2 linked regions of the Pseudosulfitobacter pseudonitzschiae genome follow. The protein of the gene in region 2 binds, or shares a complex with, the protein of the main gene of each other region. Links are inferred from orthologs where the notes say so. Each region holds a gene or a part of one and is shown on either strand. Other genes may lie near its edges.

Region 1 (3,235 bases), 1.5 Mb from region 2 along the record:
CCTGTCACAGCCGTCAAAATTCGACAGCAAGGGCGCGGTGATCAACCCCGACGCCAACCGGATCATCGACCTGAAGTACAACGCAGAACCAATTGATCCAGAGGCACAATTTATCATCGCCACCAACAACTACCGCGCTGGTGGCGGCGGCAGTTTCCCCGGAGCAATGGGCGACAGCGTCGTATTCGAGGGCCCCGACACCAACCGCGATGTGATTGTGCGCTATATTGTCGAACAGGGAACCATCAGCCCGCGTGCCGACGCCAACTGGACCTTTGCACCCGTCGAAGGAGCCAGCGTTCTGTTCGACACCGGCCCCAAGGCTGCTGACTATGTGGCTGACGTCAAAGGTGTGAACATCGCCCCCGCAGGTGACGGCGCTGACGGTTTTGCCCGCTTCCGCATCCAGCTGTAGCACCCGAAAATCCTCCGAGGCACACAAGCGCCGATGCGCCCACAACGGCCCGCATCGGCGTGTAAACGCCCACTTGGGCCATAGTGTCTGGCCGGAATCACCCGGACGAGTCTACATCGCCGGCATATTCACTGCTTACGGTTTAAAAATGTCTCTTCTCACACGCCGCACCGCCCTGTTGATGCTGGCCTGTACGCCTGCCCTGTCCGCCTGCAGCGCAGCCCCGTCCGAGCCGCAGGCCCCCGAATTCATGGAACCGCCGCTGTACCCGAACGAAACGCCCCAGTTGCGTCGCCTGATCAACCAGTACGCCGACCACTACGACGTTCCGCGTCCGTTGGTCCACCGGCTTGCCATCCGCGAAAGCACCCACCGTCCGGGCGCACGCAATGGCCCCTATTACGGCCTGTTGCAGATCCTGCCCGCGACTGCCCGCAGCATGGGGCATCAGGGCTCTGCGTCTGATCTGCTGGATGCCGAAACCAATCTGAAATACGGCGTGAAATATCTGCGCGGCGCATGGCTTTTGTCAGATGGCGACATGAATACGGCGATCCAATGGTATGCCCGTGGCTATTATTACGAGGCCAAGAAACGCGGGATGCTGGTGCAAACCGGCCTGCGTAAAGGCTAAGACCACCACACGGGCGGCACGCGGCCCGCGATCAACTGTTCCCCTAACGCAAAAGGCCGCCCCGAAGGACGGCCTTTTTCATTTCAAACCCGAAGGCTGCGAAAGACTTATTCGTCTTCCAGCGCCTCAACGGCTTTTTGCAGCTCGTCCTTCGAGATTTCTTTCTCGGTGACAGTTGCCTGATCGAACACGAAATCCACAACCTTGTCCTCGAACAAGGGCGCGCGCAGCTGTTGCTGCATCTGCGGGTTCTGCTGCACGAATTCAAAGAACTGACGTTCCTGACCGGGGTACTGACGCGCCTGATTCATCACCGCTTGGCTCATCTCGGCGTCGGTCACTTCAACCTCGGCCTTCTGTCCCAGCTCGGCCAACAGCAGGCCCAAACGCACGCGGCGTTCGGCCAGTGTCTTGTGCTCGTCTGTAGGCGTTACGTCAGGGTGATCATGACCTTCGACGTCGGGGTTTTCCTCGTGCCACAGCTGGTGCGCGATCTGGCCTGCTTCGGCGTCGACCAGCGACGGCGGCAGGTCAAAGCTCACGGCCTTGTCCAGCGCGTCCAGCAGGCCACGCTTCATGACCGCACGTGCGGCACCGGCGTACTCTGCTTCCAGACGCTCTGCGATTTGGGTTTTCAGCGCGGCAAGGTCTTCGGCGCCAAACTTCTTGGCCATCTCGTCGTTGATTTCGCCAGCTTTGGGTTCTTTGACTGCCTTGATCGTGCAATCGAACACGGCTTCTTTGCCAGCCAGATTTTCAGCCTGGTAATCGTCGGGGAAGGAAACCGTCACGGCTTTTTCTTCGCCTTCTTTCACGCCAACCAGCTGATCCTCAAAACCGGGGATAAAGCTGTTCGAGCCCAGTACCAGCGGATAATCTTCGGCAGAACCGCCTTCGAATGCTTCGCCGTCAACCTTGCCAACGAAATCCATCACAACCTGATCGCCGTCCTTGGCTTTCGAGCCTTTCTTGCGGTCTTTAAAGTCTTGTGCGGTTTCGGCAAGGTTGCCCAGCGCTTCGTCCACCGCCGCGTCGTCGGATTTCACAACCAGCTTGTCCAGCGTGATCGTGCTCAGGTCCACTTCGGGGATCTCGGGCAGTTTTTCATAGGACATCTCGACATTGACGTCGTCGCCCTCTTTCCAGTCCTCGTTGGTCATTTTGACCTCGGGCTGCATTGCGGGACGGTCGCCACTGTCTTCGAAATGCTTGGACATCGCGCCGTCAACGCTTTCTTGCATGACTTCGCCCATGATGCGCGGACCAAACTGCTTTTTCAGCAGCGCCATCGGAACTTTGCCTTTGCGAAAGCCCTTCATTTCGACTTCGGGCTGCGCCTCGGCCAGCTTTTCGTTCACTTTGGCTTCGATCTCAGCCGCGGTGATCGTAATGGCATAGCCGCGTTTCAAACCTTCGTTCAGCGTCTCGGTGACCTGCATGTGTGCTCCATAGCGTAATCGCGCCCCATTGCGGAGCGCTTGGCAAAATTTGCGCCGTTCTATTGGCCCTACGGACCGGGCGCAAGGGGTTCAAGGTGCAAATCCGCGCAGCTTGGCGGGCTGCGCGGATTCATTTGGTGTGGTGGACGGTGCAAGCCGTCCGGTCAGTTGTAGAACAGGTTCGGCAGATACAACGCGATGCCCGGGAACAGGATGATCAGCAGGACACCGATCAGCGTCACGATCACATAAGGAATGACCGAAGTGTAAATATCGCCCATCGTCACATCCGGCGGCGCCACCCCCTTGAGGTAGAACAGGTTAAAGCCGAAGGGCGGCGTCATATACCCCACCTCCATCATGATAATGAACAAGATGCCGAACCAGATCGGATCAAAGCCTGCCGCCTGCACCACCGGCAGGAACACCGGCAGCGTAATCAGCATGATCCCCACAGGGTCCAGCACCATCCCGAAAAAGAACAGCACCACCAGCATAAAGGCCAGCGCACCCCAGCGTCCGCCGGGGATGAACTCCATCAGGTCGCTGATCAGGCTTTGCGCCCCCAGCGCCGTATAGGCGGTCGAAAAGGCGTGCGCCGCGAACAGGATCCAGATGATCAGCGCCGTCAGCTTCAGCGTGGAAATCGACGCCTCGTGGATCACCTTCCACGACAGTTGGCGGTTCACACCGGTGGCAAACAGCGCACCGAACACACCGATGGCCGCAGCTTCGGTCGCGGTGGCA
Region 2 (3,133 bases):
CACCCGATTGCTTTTTGTGGGTGTAGGTGTGTTCGACTTCGTGGCCGATGGTCTCGCGGTAGGCCACTTGCGGCGCACCGATGTTCGCCTCGACTTTGAACTCGCGACGCAGGCGGTCAACCAGAATGTCGAGGTGAAGTTCGCCCATGCCCTTCATGATGGTCTGACCGGATTCAATATCGGTCTCCACACGGAAGGAGGGGTCTTCGGCGGCCAGACGTTGCAGGCCCATCGACATTTTTTCCTGGTCGGCTTTGGTCTTGGGCTCGACGGCGATCTCGATCACGGGATCGGGGAACGTCATCGTTTCCAGAACAACAGGGTCGTTGACGGCGCAAAGCGTGTCACCGGTTGTGGTGTTCTTCAGACCTGCCAGCGCGATAATGTCGCCCGCGAACGCTTCGGTGATCTCTTCACGCTCGTTCGAGTGCATCATCATCATTCGGCCAACACGCTCTTTGTTGCCCTTGGTCGAGTTCAACAGCGTGTCACCCTTGTTCAGCACGCCCGAGTAGATGCGTGTAAAGGTCAGGGTGCCGACGAAGGGGTCGTTCATGATTTTGAACGCCAGCGCCGAGAACGCCATCGTATCATCCGCGCGACGCGGAATGTTGCGTGTTTCTGTTTCGTCACCGGGTTTGAAGCCCATGTAATCTACAACGTCCATCGGCGACGGCAAATAGTCGATCACAGCGTTCAGCAGAGGCTGGACGCCTTTGTTCTTGAACGCGGAACCACACAGAACGGGGATGAATTTGATCGCCAGTGTACCCGCACGGATCAGGCGGCGCAGTGTCGGCACATCGGGCTCTTCGCCTTCAAGATATGCTTCCATCGCGTCGTCGTCCATTTCGACGGCAACTTCGATCATTTTCGCGCGCCATTCGTCAGCTTGGTCTTTCAGGCTGTCGCGGATCGGACGCTTGAACCAGCTTGCGCCCAGATCTTCGCCTTCCCAGACCCATTCTTCCATGGTCACGAGATCGATCATGCCTTCCAGCTCGGTCTCGGCGCCAATCGGAATCTGGATCGGGCAAGGGGTCGCGCCGGTGCGGTCCTGAATCATGCGAACGCAGTTGAAGAAATCCGCGCCGATTTTGTCCATCTTGTTGACGAAGACAATCCGCGGAACTTTGTAGCGGTCGGCCTGACGCCACACGGTTTCGGTCTGCGGCTCGACACCCGCGTTGGCGTCAAGAACGGCAACCGCACCATCAAGAACCGCCAGTGAACGTTCGACTTCAATGGTGAAGTCAACGTGGCCGGGGGTGTCGATGATGTTCATGCGGTGCTTGGGCGTGTCGGGTGTCTCACCGTCTTCGGTGCGCTCCCAGAACGTGGTGGTCGCAGCCGAGGTGATCGTGATGCCACGCTCTTGCTCTTGTTCCATCCAGTCCATGGTGGCGGCGCCATCATGCACCTCACCGATGTTGTGCGACTTGCCTGTATAGAACAGAATACGTTCCGAACAGGTTGTTTTACCAGCATCAATGTGTGCCATGATGCCGAAGTTGCGGTAGCGGTCGAGCGGATAATCGCGTGCCATTGGGCTGCTTCCTCAGAGATTGCGTCGGAGAACCGACGTATTACCAACGATAATGGCTGAACGCTTTGTTGGCGTCGGCCATCTTGTGTGTGTCTTCGCGCTTTTTGACCGCTGTACCGCGGGACTGAACGGCGTCCATCAGTTCGCCTGCAAGGCGCTCTTCCATGGTGTTTTCGTTCCGTGCGCGGCTGGCTTTGATCAGCCAGCGGATTGCCAGGGCTTCGCGGCGCTCGGGGCGCACTTCGACGGGAACCTGGTAAGTCGCACCGCCGACGCGGCGCGAACGCACTTCGACGGAGGGTTTGATGTTGTCCAGCGCTTCGTGAAACACTTCCACGGGGGCGCGCTTGATTTTGACTTCAACGCGCTCAAGTGCGTTGTAGACGATGCGTTCGGCGGTCGATTTCTTACCGTCCAGCATCAGGTTGTTCATGAATTTTGTCAGAACCTTATCGCCATACTTGGCGTCGGGCAGGACTTCGCGTTTTTCAGCGGCGTGACGACGTGACATCCTCAGCTTCCCTCTTCGGTGGCCGCACAACGTGTCTCATGACTGCGGTGGCGGTGTTTTGATATGTATCGCAAGATGCGAGAGCGAATTTTTCCAATCTAGCATGCAGTTAATCTGCATTCAGACCGTGCAAGGCCCTGCGTTGCCACAAGACCCAAAGCGCTTTCACCAGTGCGGTAGGCATGGTGAAAGCGCCGAGCATTATTTGGGACGTTTCGCGCCGTATTTCGAACGGCGTTGTTTCCGGTCCTTGACGCCTTGGGTGTCCAATACGCCGCGCAGAACGTGGTAACGGACACCGGGAAGGTCTTTTACGCGGCCGCCACGGATCAGAACCACAGAGTGCTCCTGAAGGTTGTGGCCTTCACCCGGGATATAGCTGATGACTTCGAAACCGTTGGTCAGGCGAACCTTCGCAACGCGACGCATGGCCGAGTTCGGTTTCTTGGGCGTTGTTGTATAAACGCGTGTGCAAACGCCGCGCTTTTGCGGGCATTCTTGCAGGTGCGTCGATTTCGAACGTCGGATTTTAGGCTGGCGCGGCTTGCGGATCAGCTGTTGGATCGTTGGCATTCCGGTTTTTTCCCCGTCTTACACATGTGCTGCGGGAGAACCCCGCGGTTTCAATTCAATCGTCCGCGCGTCCACGGACCAACTCTGATGCATCCCGAAAGATGCGATATACGTTGCGCATAACACGCCAATGCAGAAATGACCGCGACGTTCCCGTACCGAGGCGAACGTTGCGGTGTGTTACCAGAGGAACGAGCCCATAGGAGGCCGGTTCGTGAGCACATCAAATCTGATTTCGGGACGAGAGCAGGCCGCTCCCTCACCGAGATGTCGCGCGTATAGGGGGAGTCGCAACGGGTGTCAACAGTACCTGGCAGGTGCCGCGCTCCCGCATCCACCGTCTTGCGCCGCGATGCACCGCTTGTATGGTCGGCCAAGTGTATTTGAACAAAAGGGCGTTGCAATGCAAGTGATCGGGTTGTGCCGGTTTTCCTATCCCGCCATCGGCGGTTTTCAGGTGGATCACCCCACGATGGAAGAGCGCATTGCATATCTGTATGCGC

Evidence for each region.
Region 1: the proteins of rpsG (region 2) and tig are in contact, whole or in part, in a crystal structure (PDB 3GTY), measured with the Thermotoga maritima proteins. The link is inferred for Pseudosulfitobacter pseudonitzschiae from one-to-one orthologs. Residues at the interface, in WP_004081843.1 of Thermotoga maritima: Lys34, Lys52, Lys55, Glu59, Arg62, Gln63, Glu66, Asn67, Lys69, Val71, Arg95, Ala109, Lys110, Lys111, Gly112, Arg113, Pro114, Glu117, Glu121, Ile124, Ala125, Tyr127, Asn128, Asn129, Thr130, Gly131, Lys135, Asp139, Arg142, Met143; in WP_004081061.1 of Thermotoga maritima: Glu122, Val124, Val129, Leu130, Tyr133, Glu188, Gly259, Ile262, Tyr263, Glu266, Ser270, Glu273, Gln274, Glu277, Arg308, Gln311, Ile312, Ser315, Tyr316, Glu325, Arg329, Arg336, Leu363, Phe366, Trp367, Arg373, Leu377, Arg381, Leu384, Glu387.

Annotation. Positions count from the first base shown.
Region 1 is NZ_CP022415.1:1,107,027-1,110,261, reverse strand. The notes cover bases 323-3,235. They hold tig (trigger factor), read right to left. Parts: upstream 2,489-3,235; coding sequence 1,157-2,488; downstream 323-1,156. Other genes in these bases: SULPSESMR1_RS05315 (TRAP transporter large permease), read right to left, coding at 2,653-3,235; SULPSESMR1_RS05325 (lytic transglycosylase domain-containing protein), read left to right, coding at 564-1,049; SULPSESMR1_RS05330 (bifunctional 2',3'-cyclic-nucleotide 2'-phosphodiesterase/3'-nucleotidase), read left to right, coding at 323-415. Outside these bases: more of SULPSESMR1_RS05330, read left to right, coding at 1-322. UniProt on the Bacillus subtilis protein: Involved in protein export. Acts as a chaperone by maintaining the newly synthesized protein in an open conformation. Functions as a peptidyl-prolyl cis-trans isomerase.
Region 2 is NZ_CP022415.1:2,640,108-2,643,240, forward strand. What follows is about bases 323-3,133. They hold rpsG (30S ribosomal protein S7), read right to left. Parts: upstream 2,058-3,133; coding sequence 1,587-2,057; downstream 323-1,586. Other genes in these bases: fusA (elongation factor G), read right to left, coding at 323-1,546; rpsL (30S ribosomal protein S12), read right to left, coding at 2,259-2,630; SULPSESMR1_RS12955 (putative rhamnosyl transferase), read left to right, coding at 3,034-3,133. Also shown: more of fusA, read right to left, coding at 1-322.